2 regions of the Salinispora sp. CH2A1_6 genome follow, and region 1 is predicted to be linked to the other one. Evidence: predicted binding sites of a transcription regulator. Region 1 holds the regulator's gene; the other holds the start of a gene.
What was found. Region 1 encodes HrcA, which represses chaperone genes, less so after heat shock. Its sites were predicted from a motif close to GGTTNGCACNCTCNNNNNGAGNGTGCNAACC; they were not measured.

Region 1 (7,594 bases):
ACCGGGCCATCAGCGAGGAGGGCGAGGAGGTCGTGGTCACCAACCCGAGCGAGTACCCGACCGGCAAGATCGCCGAAGTGTATGAGCCGGTGGTGCGCGCCACCGTGTTGACCCCGAACGACTTCGTCGGCGCGGTCATGGAGCTCTGTCAGGGCCGCCGGGGCACGCTGCTCGGCATGGACTACCTCTCCGCCGACCGGGTGGAGCTGCGCTACACGCTGCCGTTGGCGGAGATCATTTTCGACTTCTTCGACCAGCTCAAGAGCCGCACCAAGGGGTACGCGTCGTTGGACTACGAGCCCTCCGGCGAGCAGGCCTCCGACCTGGTCAAGGTGGACATCCTGCTGCACGGCGAGCCGGTCGACGCGTTCAGCGCGATCGTGCACAAGGACAAGGCGTACGCCTACGGCACCACCATCGCCGCGAAGCTGCGCTCCCTGATCCCCCGTCAGCAGTTCGAGGTGCCCATCCAGGCGGCGATCGGCAGTCGGGTGATCGCCCGGGAGACGATTCGCGCGATCCGCAAGGACGTCCTGGCGAAGTGCTACGGCGGTGACATCAGCCGGAAGCGCAAGTTGCTGGAGAAGCAGAAGGAAGGCAAGAAGCGGATGAAGATGGTGGGCCGGGTCGAGGTGCCGCAGGAGGCATTCATCGCCGCGCTCTCCTCGGACTCCGGGGGCGGCGGCAAGACGTCCGGTAAGAAGTGAGTACGGCTGCCGCGGCGGAGCGGGCACCCGGCGTCTGGCCGTAGGCGGCGGTTTGGGGCTCCTCAGGTCGGGAACGGTGCACACCGCCGCCGGTCACACCGGACTCGCCCTTCCCGGCAGAGGAGAACGACCGTGGAGCTGACCGTCTCCGGCATCCTCATCACGCTGCTCGTCGGTCTTGTCGTCGGGGCGCTGGGCCGGTTGGTCGTGCCGGGCCGGCAGGACATGCCGGGCTGGCTACACCTGTTGATCGGTGTCGGTGCCGCGCTGCTCGGGGCGATCGTCGCTCGCTCCGTTGGCTTCGCCGAAGCCGACGGATTCGATTGGCGTGAGCTGCTGCTCCAGGTTGTCTTCGCCGCCATCGCGGTGGCCGTGGTGGCGCGCCTGGGCTGGCACCGTGGCAGCGCCCGCCGGTGATCCGGCGTCCTCAGGAGACGCCGAGGACCTCGGCTACCACCCGGGTGGGGCTCTGTTTGCCGGCTATCGGGGTCCAGACTCCCTCCTCCGCGGTCCACCGAAGCCCTTGGAAGTGGACCAGCTGGACCCCGTTGTCCTGGGCGTGTGACACCAACCAGTGCGCGTACCGCCAGCCGCCCTGTTCGTCGTCCACGGTCACGGTCAACCGGGTCGGGCCGGCCGCCGCGGACTCGGGGGCGAGCCCCCAGTCCAGGGCGAGCCCCTGGGCCAGCGCCGCGGTCGCCGCGGCCCCGCGGTGCTGCGGATCGTCGTTGACGGCGCAGGCCACCGCTCCGCTGGCCTGACCGAGCAGGGCGCGGCTCAGCACCTCCGACTCGTCGGCCCACTTCTGGTATGCCTCCGGGAAGGCCGAGCGCTGTACTGTCTGGGCGGCGTCGGTCACCCGCATCTCTTCCCAGTCGCGCACCTTCGCCAGCGCGGCGTAGAAGGTGTTCGTCGCGTACCGCGGGTCCCGGATCTCGGCTGGCGAGCCCCAGCCCTGGCTGGGCCGTTGCTGGAACAGGCCCACCGAGTCCCGGTCGCCGCCGGCCAGGTTACGCAGCCCCGACTCCTGGTACGCGGTCGCCAGCGCCACCACCACCGCCCGTTCCGGCATGCCGCGCTGCGCCCCGATGGCCGCGATCGTTGCCGCATTGGCCATCTGGCCGGCATCCAGCTCGACCTGGCCGTCTGCCTGCACAGTGCAGCTCCGTCCGGCGAACGGGAGCCGAAGCCCATCCGCGATGTGCCGGAAGGTGACGAAGAGCCCGACCATGGCGACGAGCGCCAGAACGATGCCAGTCGCTACGACTGCCCGAATTCGCACCTGCACCCCCTGTTTCAACGAGTCCGACAAGCGTAAGCCCCGTGTCCCGGTGAGCCGCCGGGCAGCCGGGGCGGCGCTGCCCGGGCGTGTGGTCGGTCGGCTGCCGGTCGGTCGAGGCGGCGGTGGGCGCCAGCGACTTCCCGTGCCGAGGCGCCCAGAAACCCGGGGCTACCGCCCGTGCCGGGCCGGCCAGCAACCCGGTTACTCGCCCGGTACCCAGCTCGCTGGCCGTTTTTCCCGGAACGCCGACACGCCCTCCAGCCCCTCCGCGGAGAGAAAGTAGTCGGTGGAGAGGGCGGCCAGGTCGGCGAGTTCGCCCCGCAGATCGGTCACGGTGGGGCGGCGGAGCAGCTGTTTGGCTCCGGCCAGTGCGCCGGGTGCGCCCCGGACCAGCGAGTCGCAGTAGCCGGCGACGACGGCGTCCAACTCCGCCAGCGGCACGGCCGTGGTGACCAAACCGACTTCGGCGGCCCGCTGCCCGTCGAAGGTGTCCCCGGTCAGGTAGAGCTCGGCCGCGGCGCGGGGCCGCAGTCGGGGCAGCACCGTCGCCGAGATCACCGCCGGGATCACCCCGATTCGGACCTCGGTGAAGGCGAACGTCGCCTCCCGGGCGCAGATCGCCAGATCGGCCGCGGCGATCAGGCCCAGCCCGCCGGCCCGTGCCGGCCCGGCCACCCGCGCCACCACCGGCTTCGGGCATTCCGCTACGGCCGCGAGCACGTCACCGAGCATCCCGGCCGGCACCGTGCCGCTGGCGTACGCGGCGGCGGTCTCCTTCAGGTCGGCACCGGAGCAGAAGACCGGCCCGGAGTGGTCCAGCACGAGCGCGCGTACGGCGTCGTCGGCGACCGCCGCGGCGAGTCCGTCGAGCAGCTGGGTCATCAGCGGGGTGGAGAGCGCGTTGCGGTTGTGTGGGCTGTTCAGGGTGAGGGTGGTCACCCCGCCGGCCGTGGCGGCCCGCACCAGCGCGTCGGGAGAGGTCATGCGGGCACACTAGTGGCCATGCCCGGTGTCCTACCAGAAGGCGAGCGCATCCCGGTGGATGGATCGCTGCCCACAGCCGCCCTGACCTCGGTGGGAACGCGGGGGTTCGGCGTGTACGTACACGTCCCCTTCTGCGCCAGCCGGTGCGGCTACTGCGACTTCAACACCTACACGTCCACCGAGTTGGGAGGTGGCGCCAGCCGGGAGGAGTACGCCGACACCGTACTTGCCGAACTCGCGCTGGCCGCCCGGGTGCTGCGTGAGAACCCTCCGCCCCGGGTCGACACGGTTTTCGTCGGCGGTGGCACCCCCACCCTGTTGCCCGCCGCGGACCTCGCCCGGATCCTCGACGCCATCGACCGCACCTGGGGGCTGGCGGCCGACGCGGAGATCACCACGGAGGCCAACCCGGAGTCGGTCACCCCGCGATCCCTTGCCGCGCTGCGGGCTGCCGGCTACACGAGGATCTCGCTGGGCATGCAGTCCGCGTCGCCCGGGGTGCTCGCGATCCTGGACCGGCGGCACAGCGCCGGCCGGGCCGTCGCCGCCGCCCGGGAGGCCCGGGAGGCCGGGTTCGACCACGTCAACCTGGATCTGATCTACGGGACGCCGGGGGAGAGCGCGGCCGACTTCGCCGCCTCGCTCGACGAGGTGGTCGCCGCGGGAGTGGACCACGTCAGCGCGTACTCCCTGATCGTGGAGGAGGGGACCCGGCTCGCGGCCCGGGTGCGGCGGGGCGAGTTGGCGCAGCCCAGCGACGACGTTGCCGCGGACCGTTACCTGGCCGCGGAGGCGGCCCTCGACGCCGCCGGGTTCTTCTGGTACGAGGTCTCCAACTGGGCGCGGACACCGGCTGCCCGGTGCCGGCACAACCTCTTGTACTGGACCGGTGGCAACTGGTGGGGCCTCGGCCCGGGGGCGCACAGCCACGTCGGTGGGGTGCGCTGGTGGAACGTCAAACACCCCACGGCGTACGCGCAGCGGCTCGCGGCGGGGGCGTCGCCGGGCTTGGCCCGGGAGGTGCTGACCGCCGACGAGGCGCACCTGGAGGATGTCATGCTGCGGCTCCGGCTCGCCGCGGGTCTGCCGCTGGACGTGTTGGACCCCGCCGGTCGCGCCGGTGCCGATCGGGCGCGGGCGGCGGGTCTGCTGGCCGAGGCGGCGTACGGCGACGGTCGGGCGGTGTTGACCCTGCGCGGTCGGCTGCTCGCGGATGCGGTGGTGCGGGACCTGCTCGGTTGATCGGCGCCGGCGTGGACCGCGACGGCGATGACACCGGGCAGCAGCGGAGCCGGCCGGCCGGAGCCCGGTCAATCGGGATCCGGCCAGTCGGGCTTCACTTGATGAGGCTGACCGACATCGGGTAGCGGTACTGCCGGCCTTCATTCGCCCGCAGGGCGGCGATGATACCGAACAGAATCTGGATTGCCACGACGGCGATGTTCGGCAGGAACAGCAGGCACCAGCCCACGAAGAGTAGAACGAAGGCGATCAGGGACCAGGTGATCTGGAAGTTGAGCGCCGCCTGGGCGTGCGCGCGGACGGTCGGTGACTGGTTGCCGCGGGCCAGGTAGGCGACCAGTGGGGCGATGAACCCGAACAGACCAAAGCTGATCAGTGCGCCGACCGCGCCGCCGAGGTGCGCGACGAGGACCCACATCCGGTCCTCGCTGTTTCCGTAACCGCTGGGTGGGCCGTATCCACCGCTGGGTGGGCCGTACCCACCGCTGGGTGGGCCGTATCCACCATCGGGTGGGTAGCCGCCGGGCGGCGGCACGGCACCGGGGGGCGGGTAGCTGCCCGGTGGCGGATAGCTACCCGGGTCGGGTGTTCCGGGCATCGGGGTGGTGGGGTCGTTGGGGCCCGGACCGGGTGGCCCAGGCTCTCCGCCGGTGGGAGGGCGAGGTGGTTCCGTCATGAGGTCACCGTAGGCGCAGCGGACCACGAGCCCCAGTGCACCGCCCCGGCTGTCCAGATGATCATGTTAGGTCGGGGTCGTCGGATCGGGCAGCAGGCCCAGCGCCATTATTCGCTGACGGCACTCGATATTTGTTGATCATCGCGTTGCCGGGCGTGCCGACGTAGACTGGCACTCGCTAGAGTCGAGTGCCAGGAAGCGCCTCGACGGCCGACGCACTGTGGGAGGAGGGGGGAAGGATGGGTCTCGACGACCGCAAACTAGCGGTGCTGCGCGCGATCGTCGAGGACTACGTCGCCACGCAGGAGCCCGTCGGCAGCAAGATGCTGGTCGAGCGCCACCAACTCGGGGTCTCCCCAGCGACCGTCCGCAACGACATGGCGGTCCTGGAGGAGGAGGGCTACATTCGGCAGCCGCACACCAGCGCGGGCCGGGTGCCCACTGACCGTGGCTATCGGCTCTTCGTGGACCGGCTGTCCCGGGTGAAGCCGCTCACCCCGGCCGAGCGCCGGGCGATCGAGCGCTTCCTGGTCGGCGCGGTCGACCTCGATGACGTGGTGCACCGCACGGTCCGGCTGCTGGCCCAGCTGACCCGGCAGGTCGCTGTCGTGCAGTACCCGTCGCTGGCCCGGTCCTCGGTTCGGCACCTGGAGCTGGTGCCGATCTCCACCACCCGGCTGATGCTTGTCATGATCGCCGACACGGGTCGGGTCGAGCAGCGGCTCGTCGAGCTACCCGGGCCGATCCCCCCAGACGACGTGATCGATCTGCGTCAGCTGGTCAACGAGAGGCTGGTCGGTACCCGGCTCGCCGACACGCCACCACTGGTGCAGGCGTTGGTTGACGAGGTGAGCGGGGAGCTGCGACCGGCCATGATCACTCTCTCCACCGTCCTGCTGGAGACGTTGGTCGAGCGGCACGAGGAGCGCATCGCCCTCGCCGGCACCGCCAATCTCACCCGCGGTGGCCTGCTCGACTTCCAGGGGTCGTTGCGCCCCATCCTGGAGGCACTGGAGGAGGAGGTGGTCCTCCTCAAACTCATCGGGGAGGCCGAGCCGAGCGCGATGCGCGTCCGGATCGGCGACGAGAACGAAATCGACAATCTCCGCGCTACCTCCGTGGTGAGCACCGGGTACGGACCAGGGGTGACCATCCTGGGTGGTCTCGGAGTGGTCGGGCCGACTCGGATGGACTATCCCAGCACCATCGCCACGGTTCGGGCCGTGGCACGCTACGTGGGCGACCTGCTGGCCCAGAACTAGGCATTACCGTCCGGCCGGATCGGGCCGGCGGTCGGCGCAAGCGAGACGAACATGAGGACACCGAACGCAGTGGCCAAGGACTACTACGGCATCCTCGGCGTGAGCCGGGAAGCCTCCGACGACGAGATCAAGCGCGCCTACCGCAAGCTCGCGCGCAAGTACCACCCGGACGTGAATCCGGACGTGGAGGCGCAAGAGAAGTTCAAGGACATCAACGCCGCGTACGAGGTCCTCTCCGACGACCGGAAGCGGCAGATCGTTGACCTCGGTGGCGATCCGCTCGCCCCCGGCGGCGGGGGCGGCGGACCGGGTGGACCCGGCGAAGCCGGTCCATTCGTGGGCTTCCAGGACATCATGGACGCCTTCTTCGGCGGGGCCGCCAGCGGCGGTGGGCGAGGGCCGCGCCCCCGCACCCGGCCGGGCTCCGACGCGATCCTGCGCCTCGAACTGGACCTGCCCGAGACCGCGTTCGGCGTGGAGGCGCCGATCACGGTCGACACCGCCGTGCTCTGCACCACCTGCTCCGGTGCGGGCACCGCAGCCGGCACCCATCCGGAGAGCTGCGAGGCGTGTGGCGGGCGGGGCGAGGTGCAGTCGGTGCAACGCACCTTCCTCGGGCAGGTGGTTTCGGCTCGCCCGTGTACCGCCTGCCAGGGCTACGGCACCACAATTCCGCACCCCTGCCCCACCTGTGCCGGGGACGGCCGGGTGCGGACCCGGCGTTCGCTGACCGTCAAGATTCCCGCCGGGGTCGAGGACGGGATGCGGATTCGGCTGGCCCAGCAGGGCGAGGTGGGCCCCGGCGGTGGCACCGCGGGTGATCTCTACGTGGAGATCCACGAACGCCCGCACGATGTCTTCTCCCGCAAGGGCGATGATCTGCACTGCCGGGTGGCTGTCCCGATGACGACGGCGGCGCTCGGCACCCGTCTGACCATCAAGACACTGGACAGCGAGGAGCCGGTGGACGTCAAGCCCGGTACCCAGCCCGGCAGCATGCTGCGGCTCCGCGCCCGCGGCGTGCCGCACCTGCGTGGGACCGGCCGGGGTGATCTGCTCGTCCACCTGGACGTGCGGACGCCGACCAAGCTGGACGCCGATCAGGAACAGATGCTGCGCGAGTTCGCCCAGACCCGGGGCGAGGAGGTCGCCGAGCTGACCAAGCAGGGCGGCTTCTTCTCTCGGATGCGGGACGCCTTCAACGGCCACGCCTGACTCGACCCGTCCCGGTGTCCCAGGCCATCGGGCCGGGACGCCGGGACGGCCGCTAGCCTGGCACCGTGTCCGCGCCGCTGTTCCTGGTCGAGTCGTTGCCCACCGCCGAGACGGCGACCCTGGACGGGCCGGAGGGGCATCACGCCGCGACTGTGCAGCGGTTGCGAGCCGGCGAGGAGTTGCTGCTCGCTGACGGCCGTGGTGGCACGGCCGCCGCCGTGGTCAC
Region 2 (7,594 bases), on a different contig from region 1:
TTGACGATCATCAGGGCGGTGACTCCCTGGGTGATCATCTGGTCGGCGATGGTCTGGAACTGGGTCTTGTCACCCTGCGCGTTCTGGATGTCGGCCTCGACGCCAGCCTCCTTGAAGGCGTCCTCCAGAAACGTGCGGTCCGCGCCCTCCCAGCGGGCGGAGGACTTGCTGTCCGGGAGAATCACGCCGACCTTGGGGGTCTTGCCGGCCGACTCCTCGTCGGAGTTGTCGCCACAGGCCGCCATGCTGCCGGTGGCCAGGAGGCCGACGGTCGCAGCGGCGAGGAAACCCTTGCGCATCTGCAGGGTCCTTTCCAGGTGGGGGATTGGGGGATGGTTTGTTGTGCCCGGCAACCTATTCCGCGATCCCTGGACGACACAAGAGTGGCGAGGTCATGAGTTTGTTGTCGGCAGTAACAATTCGGCAACGTCGTGGTCTTGGGCTGTGACGGCGCCTGGTCTGCCGTGTCCTTGCCCGGTGCGGTCACCGGCCTGGGGTCACTTCGGGGGCGCGCGCCCCAGAATCGCCTCGGTGCCGGCGGTGTAGACCTCGGCCGGCACCGCCGCGGGCCCCAGTAGGCGTTGGCGGGTCCCGGTCTAGGGGGAGGCGACCCGTGCCGTGCGGGCGTTGGTGAGGGTGACCAGGTCCTGCGGGGCCAGTTCCAGCTGGAGCCCCCGGCGGCCAGCCGAGACGTAGATGGTCTCGTGGTGAAGGGCGCTTTCGTCGAGCACGGTCGGCAGGTTGCGTCGCTGTCCGAGCGGACTGATGCCGCCGCGCACATATCCGGTGGCACGTTCGGCCGTGGCCCGGTCGGCCAGCCCGGCCCGTTTGGCGCCTAGCGCGGCGGCCAGGGCTTTGAGGCCGAGTTCGCTGGTCACCGGGACGACCACGATGGTGAGCGCGCCATCGGCCACGGCTACCAGTGACTTGAACACGCGGTCCGCCGGCAGGCCGAGCGTCGCCGCAACAAGTGCTCCGTAGTTCGGGGCGTCCGCCGGGACGTCGTACGGATGGGTGCGGTACCTGACTTTCCGCTGGTTCAGCAGCGTGGTCGCCGGTGTCACCTGTCGTCGCGCCACACCCTCAGCCTAGTTGGTGGCCGGACGGCAGATCAGCACCGTGGGAGCGCCGTCCACCCGGGTCAGCACGAGGCTCGCCGGCTGGTCGCCGGTCAACCGCAGATCGCGGCGGAGCTTCTCCGGCTCGAGGGCTGAGCCCCGCTTGCGGATCTCCACCCGGCCGACCCGCCGCTCGCGCAGCAGGGCGCGAAGCCGCTTCAGCGAGAACGGCAGCACGTCGGTGATCTCCAGGCAGCGGGCGAAGGGGGTTGGCGTGGGAGTGTCGGCGTACAGGTAGGCGATCGTCGGGTCGGCGAGGGTGGCGTCGAGGGCGCCGGCCAGCTCGGCGACGAGGTGCGCGCGGACCACCGCCGGGTCCGGGTCGTAGACGTAGCGGCGAACCGGCCCGACCGGGGCTTCGGCGACGCGGGAGCCGGTCAGCTCGTGTACCCGCGTGGCGGGTCCGACCGGGCCGGTGGTGGCGGTTGGCGGCTCCTCTCGCAGCACGGTCGCGCGGCGGGCCACCGTCGCGAACTCGCCGCACCACAGGGCGGCCTCGACCAGGTCGCCGTTGACGCTGACCCACTCCGCCTCCGCGCCGGGTGGGATCAGTGCGTGATCCAGGCCGGGTGCCACCTTGACCACCGTCCGCGGCACCCGCTCGGTCAGGGAGAGCACGAAGTCCCAGGGTGGGGAGTAGGCGTTCGGGTTGAAGATCCGTCGACCGGAGGCCCGGCGGGCGGGGTCACAGAAGACCCCGTCCACCTGGCTGAGATCGAAGGTGGTCGCGTCCCCCTGGGTGACGGTGAAGCGTTCGGCGAGGCCGGCGGCCTCGGCGTTCGCGGTGGCGGTCGCGGCGGTGAGCGGGTCAGCCTCCACTCCGTACACCCGGATCCCGGCCCGGGCGGCGGCGAGTGCGTCGGCGCCGATTCCGCAGCCGAGGTCGGCCAGGGCGCGGACGCCGCTGGCGTGCACCCGTTCGGCGCGTCGCCGTGCCACCACCTGACGGGTTGCCTGCTCCAGGCCGGCCCGGGTGAAGAACAGGTCGGCCGCTCCCGGACCGAACTTGCCCACCGCACGACGGCGCAGCTCGGCCTGGGTCAGCGCCGCCGCGGCCAGGTCGGCCGGAAGCCCGGCAGAGCGAAGCGCCGCCGCCGCGGCCAGCGGGTCGCCGCCGGCCACCTCGGTCGCCGCCGCGAGCGCTGCCGACCCCGCGGGGGTACGCAGCCGCGCCAGCTGTCCCAGGTCCACCCCGCCATTCTTCCGGCTGGTACGCGGGGAGCGGAGTCGGGGTGCCGCCGGGCGTGTGCCGGCCCACCTCACTCGTCCGCGCGACGCGTTGGGCGGTTCGTTGGCACTCTCCTTGACGGAGTGCTAGCCGAGGAATAACCTGCGATTAGCACTCTCAACCTGAGGGTGCCAACCTCCGGGCCCTGGTGCCCGGCAGGTTAACGCCAGGCGGACCGGCACCCGCGACGACGGCCCCGCCCGGTGGCATGTGGCAGATTGAGCTGGCCGATTTACCGGTTGGCAACGAAACCAAGTACCCCAGGAGGGTATGCCCGTGACTACCGCGACCAAGGTTGCGATCAAGCCGCTCGAGGACCGCATCGTGGTCCAGGCGAATGAGGCTGAGACCACCACGGCGTCGGGCATCGTGATTCCCGACACCGCCAAGGAGAAGCCGCAGGAGGGCACTGTCCTCGCTGTCGGCCCGGGCCGGATCGACGACAAGGGCAACCGTGTGCCGATCGACGTCAAGGTCGGCGACACCGTCCTCTACTCGAAGTACGGCGGCACCGAGGTCAAGTACGCCGGCGAGGAGTACCTGGTGCTCTCCGCCCGCGACGTCCTCGCGGTCATCGAGAAGTAGGTAACCGAGAGCAGTGTCGTCGCCCCGGTCCGGCTCGCCGGGCCGGGGCGACGACGCTTCGAAGGGACATTCATGGCGAAGATCCTGAGCTTCTCGGACGACGCTCGGCACCAGCTGGAGCACGGTGTCAACGCCCTCGCGGATGCGGTCAAGGTCACCCTCGGCCCCCGCGGGCGCAACGTCGTCCTGGACAAGAAGTTTGGTGCACCCACGATCACCAACGACGGCGTGACGATCGCCAAGGAGATCGAGCTCACCGACCCGCACGAAAACCTCGGCGCGCAGTTGGTCAAGGAGGTGGCGACCAAGACCAACGACGTCGCCGGCGACGGGACCACCACCGCCACCGTGCTGGCCCAGGCGCTGGTCCGGGAGGGCCTGCGCAACGTGGCGGCCGGCGCCAACCCGACCGGCCTCAAGCGGGGCATCGACGCGGCGGCCACCAAGGTCTCCGAGGCGCTGCTCGGCAAGGCCGTCGAGGTGTCGGACAAGGCGGCGATCGCGCACGTCGCGACCGTCTCCGCGCAGGACTCCACGATCGGTGAGCTCATCGCCGAGGCGATGGAGCGGGTCGGCCGCGACGGTGTCATCACCGTCGAGGAGGGCTCCACCCTCGCCACCGAGCTGGACGTGACCGAGGGTCTCCAGTTCGACAAGGGCTTCATCTCGCCCAACTTCGTCACTGACGCGGAGGGGCAGGAGTCGGTCCTCGAGGACCCGTACATCCTCATCACCACGCAGAAGATCTCGGCGATCGAGGAGCTGCTGCCGCTGCTGGAGAAGGTTCTCCAGGAGAGCAAGCCGCTGCTCATCATCGCCGAGGACGTCGAGGGCCAGGCGTTGTCCACGTTGGTGGTCAACGCGCTCCGCAAGACCATGAAGGTCTGCGCGGTGAAGGCTCCCGGCTTCGGCGACCGCCGCAAGGCGATGCTGCAGGACATGGCGATCCTGACCGGCGCCGAGCTGGTCGCCCCCGAGCTGGGCTACAAGCTTGACCAGGTCGGGCTGGAGGTGCTCGGCACCGCTCGGCGGGTGGTGGTCGACAAGGAGAACACCACCGTCGTTGACGGCGGCGGCAAGGCCGCCGACGCCGCGGACCGGGTCGCCCAGATCCGCAAGGAGATCGAGGCATCGGACTCCGAGTGGGACCGGGAGAAGCTCGCCGAGCGGCTGGCCAAGCTCTCCGGCGGCGTCGCCGTGATCCGGGCGGGTGCGGCGACCGAGGTCGAGATGAAGGAGCGCAAGCACCGCATCGAGGACGCCATCGCCGCCACCAAGGCCGCGGTCGAGGAGGGCACGGTGCCCGGCGGCGGTGCCGCCCTGGCCCAGGTCCTGCCGGCGCTCGATGGTGACCTCGGCCTCACCGGGGACGAGAAGGTCGGCGTCTCGATCGTGCGCAAGGCGCTGGTCGAGCCGCTGCGCTGGATCGCCCAGAACGCTGGCCACGACGGCTACGTGGTGGTGCAGAAGGTCGTTGACAAGGACTGGGGCCACGGCCTTGACGCGGCCACCGGCGAGTACGTCGACCTGGCCAAGGCTGGCATTCTCGACCCGGTGAAGGTGACCCGTAACGCCGTCGCCAACGCCGCGTCGATCGCGGGCCTGCTGCTCACCACCGAGAGCCTCGTGGTGGACAAGCCGCAGGAGCCGGAGCCGGCCGCGGGTGGCCACGGCCACGGCCACCAGCACGGCCCGGGTTTCTGACCCACGCCGGACGCTCGGTCGGGGCGCGTCGTCCACAGTGGCGACGCGCCCCGACGCGTCTTCCGGACTGCTTACGGAACGCTGACGTGACTACCGACGCGGACCGAGATTGGAAACACTGGTCCGCGTGACCAGTACGACCTATCGCCACGCCGCTTTGGCCGGGGTGATCGCCGCTGCGGTGGCGATCGGCGCGGCGGAGCTCGTCGCGGTGTTGACCGGCCCCCGTTCCGCTCCCCTGGTAGCCGTCGGCGGGCTGGTGGTCGACACCGTGCCGGAGCCACTCAAACAGTTCGGCATCGCGCTGTTCGGCAGCTACGACAAGGTCGCGCTGCTGGTGGGGACGGCCCTGCTGTTGGCCGGCTTCGCCGCACTGCTCGGCGTCCTGTCCCGGCGGCACCTGGCGTACGGGTTTGCCGGTGTCACGGCGTTCACGGCGCTGGGGGCGTTCGCCGCCCTGACCCGGGCCGGCGCGGAATTCGCCGACGCTCTGCCGGCGCTGGCCGGGGGCAGCCTCGGTGGGTTGGTGCTCTGGGCGTTCATCCAGGGCCCGTTGGAGTGGGATCCCTGGCCTTGGTCCGTCCCCACCCCGCCGGCCGATTCCGGTGCGCCGGGTTCCGGGTCGGCTGCCCGGGAGCAGGCCGTGGGGCCGAGTCCGGAGTCCCGGCGACGGTTCCTCACCGCGAGTGGGCTGCTGCTCGGTGCGGCGGGGGCAGCCGGTGTCGGCGGCCGGTGGCTGAGTGGCCGGCGGGGAGTGTCGGCGGCCCGGGCGGCGGTCGTGCTGCCGGCCCCGGCCTCGCCGGCCGCCGCGGTGCCGGCCGGTGCCGATCTGGATCTGCCGCAGCTCGCCTCCTACGTCACGCCCAGATCCGGCTTCTACCGGATCGACACCGCCCTGGTGGTGCCGCAGGTTGATCCGGCCACCTGGCAGTTGCGCATCCACGGCCGGGTCCGTAACCCGATCACCCTCAGCTTCGCCGACCTGCTGGCCCGGCCGCTGGTCGAGCGGTATGTCACGTTGGCCTGCGTGTCGAACGAGGTCGGCGGTGACCTGATCGGCAATGCCCGCTGGCTGGGGGTGCCGCTGCGGGAGCTGTTGGCCGAGGCGGATCCGCTGCCGGGCGCGGATCAGGTGGTTGGGCGGTCGGTCGACGGCTGGACCTGCGGCACCCCCACGGCAGTGCTGCGGGACGGGCGGGACGCGCTGCTGGCGGTCGGTATGAACGGTGAGCCGCTGCCGGTCGAGCACGGCTTCCCGGTCCGGATGGTGGTGCCGGGCCTGTACGGCTATGTGTCGGCCTGTAAGTGGGTCACCGAGTTGGAGTTGACCAGCTTCGCGGACTTCGACGCGTACTGGGTGCCGCGCGGCTGGTCGGCGCAGGGCCCGGTGAAGACCCAGTCGCGGATCGACACGCCCCGGCGGCGGAGCCGGCTGGTGGCGGGGGAGGTGGTTGTCGCCGGTGTCGCCTGGGCGCAGCACCGGGGCATCCGGCGGGTGGAGGTCCGGGTGGACGAGGGGCCCTGGCGGGAGGCGGACCTCGCGCCGACGGTCTCGGTGGATACCTGGGTGCAGTGGTCGTGGCGGTGGGATGCGACGCCGGGGGAGCACACGCTTCAGGTTCGGGCCACCGACGTGACCGGTGAGACGCAGACCGGCCGGAGCGCGCCGGTGGCTCCGGACGGCGCGACCGGTTGGCACACGATGCGCGTCACGGTTGGCTGACCCGCCAGTACGCCGTCTCGCCGCGGAGTCGTTCCCGGTACCGGCGCAGGCCGGTCGGGAGTGATCGTGTTGTGCGTCAGCTAAATGTCCTGGATACGCCGAGTTTCTGTCCGGGCGGGTGCCGGCTGAATGTCCGGCGGTCGGAAGCCGGTGGGGTGCTGCGGTAGCGCAGGCCGTAGAGGACTTCGGGGTTGACCGCGACGGTGTCGGGGCGGTGGTCGGCGTGGAGGACTCCGGTGGCGCGGAGTTCGCGTTCGGTGTCGAGGTGGTCTGCGCGCCACTGCTGGAACGACCTATAGGTAGAGAAGGTGTACGTGTAATGACGGGAAATTGGCGCTGAGCCTGCGCAATGGCCACATATCTTGCCGCGCGATGGGTGAGTGCGGCACCCGGTTAGGCCATCGTCACTGATATCCCCATCATGCCCGTGTGGCGTGTGGTCGGGGGCATGGTGGTGGGCGGAATCCCGGCCGGCGTCGGAGCGTTACACCCTGCGTACGACCGAGGAAGCGACCCACCGGTGGGGTGGGTGAGGCCCCGGAAATGGTGGCGGCCCGCCGGTCGTTACACCTGGACCCGGCACCGTGGGTGTCCCCCGGACCGCGGTAGCCGAGGAACTTCCTTCCCCCCCCCCCCCCCTTTTCTGTTGAGCGCCGGACGGTGCTCGCACCCTGCGCCCCTCCCCTTTTGGGTGCGTGTGGGGTGTCGACCCCCGAATGGAGCATTCTCATGAACACGATTCTGCGTCGTAGTGTGCTGGCCCTGGCCGCGTCCGCGACCCTGGGCGGAGCCTTCGCGGTGGGCGCCACGCCCGCAACCGCTGCCGGCAACCCGGACAAGGTGGCCGAGGCCTCGTCGTGGCTGCAGGAGGAACTGCTGAAGTTGCAGCCCGGCACGGCCGACGGCGGTGTCTACACCGACAAGCCCGGCTACCACAACACCCGCGTAGCCAACAGCCCCACCGACTACTCCGTCCTAGACGACAACGACCAGGGCGGACCCTCGGACAAGGCCGCCGCCTACGACTGGACCTTCTCGGAGGCCACCAACATCGCCGAGTACTCCAGCCGCCTGCTCGCCTCCGGCCAGGACCCCGACGATCCTCGCCTGGACGGCTGGCGTGAGTTCTTCGGACAGGCCGACAGCGACAACGAGGTGGAAGGCTGGGACTTCCGCAAGGACGAAGCCGCCACCTCCGACCCATCACACCTCTGGCACATCCACCTGAGCGAAGAC

Region 2: a site for HrcA is predicted at 2,453-2,483, ahead of groES (co-chaperone GroES). Genes of this name have one in related genera too.

What each region holds. Positions count from the first base shown of each region.
Region 1 is NZ_JBXEDG010000003.1:762,917-770,510, forward strand. It holds gene lepA (translation elongation factor 4) at 1-707, shown strand, start outside; gene AC1UKG_RS08455 (hypothetical protein) at 840-1,124, shown strand; gene AC1UKG_RS08460 (hypothetical protein) at 1,135-1,995, opposite strand; gene AC1UKG_RS08465 (enoyl-CoA hydratase-related protein) at 2,191-2,973, opposite strand; gene hemW (radical SAM family heme chaperone HemW) at 2,992-4,215, shown strand; gene AC1UKG_RS08475 (magnetosome magnetite crystal formation protein family) at 4,310-4,891, opposite strand; gene hrcA (heat-inducible transcriptional repressor HrcA) at 5,131-6,153, shown strand; gene dnaJ (molecular chaperone DnaJ) at 6,223-7,368, shown strand; gene AC1UKG_RS08490 (16S rRNA (uracil(1498)-N(3))-methyltransferase) at 7,434-7,594, shown strand, end outside.
Region 2 is NZ_JBXEDG010000016.1:332,951-340,544, forward strand. It holds gene AC1UKG_RS22610 (substrate-binding domain-containing protein) at 1-299, opposite strand, end outside; gene ybaK (Cys-tRNA(Pro) deacylase) at 597-1,079, opposite strand; gene AC1UKG_RS22620 (class I SAM-dependent methyltransferase) at 1,089-2,309, opposite strand; gene groES (co-chaperone GroES) at 2,617-2,931, shown strand; gene groL (chaperonin GroEL) at 3,004-4,635, shown strand; gene AC1UKG_RS22635 (molybdopterin-dependent oxidoreductase) at 4,763-6,358, shown strand; gene AC1UKG_RS22640 (hypothetical protein) at 6,477-6,698, shown strand; gene AC1UKG_RS22645 (hypothetical protein) at 7,088-7,594, shown strand, end outside.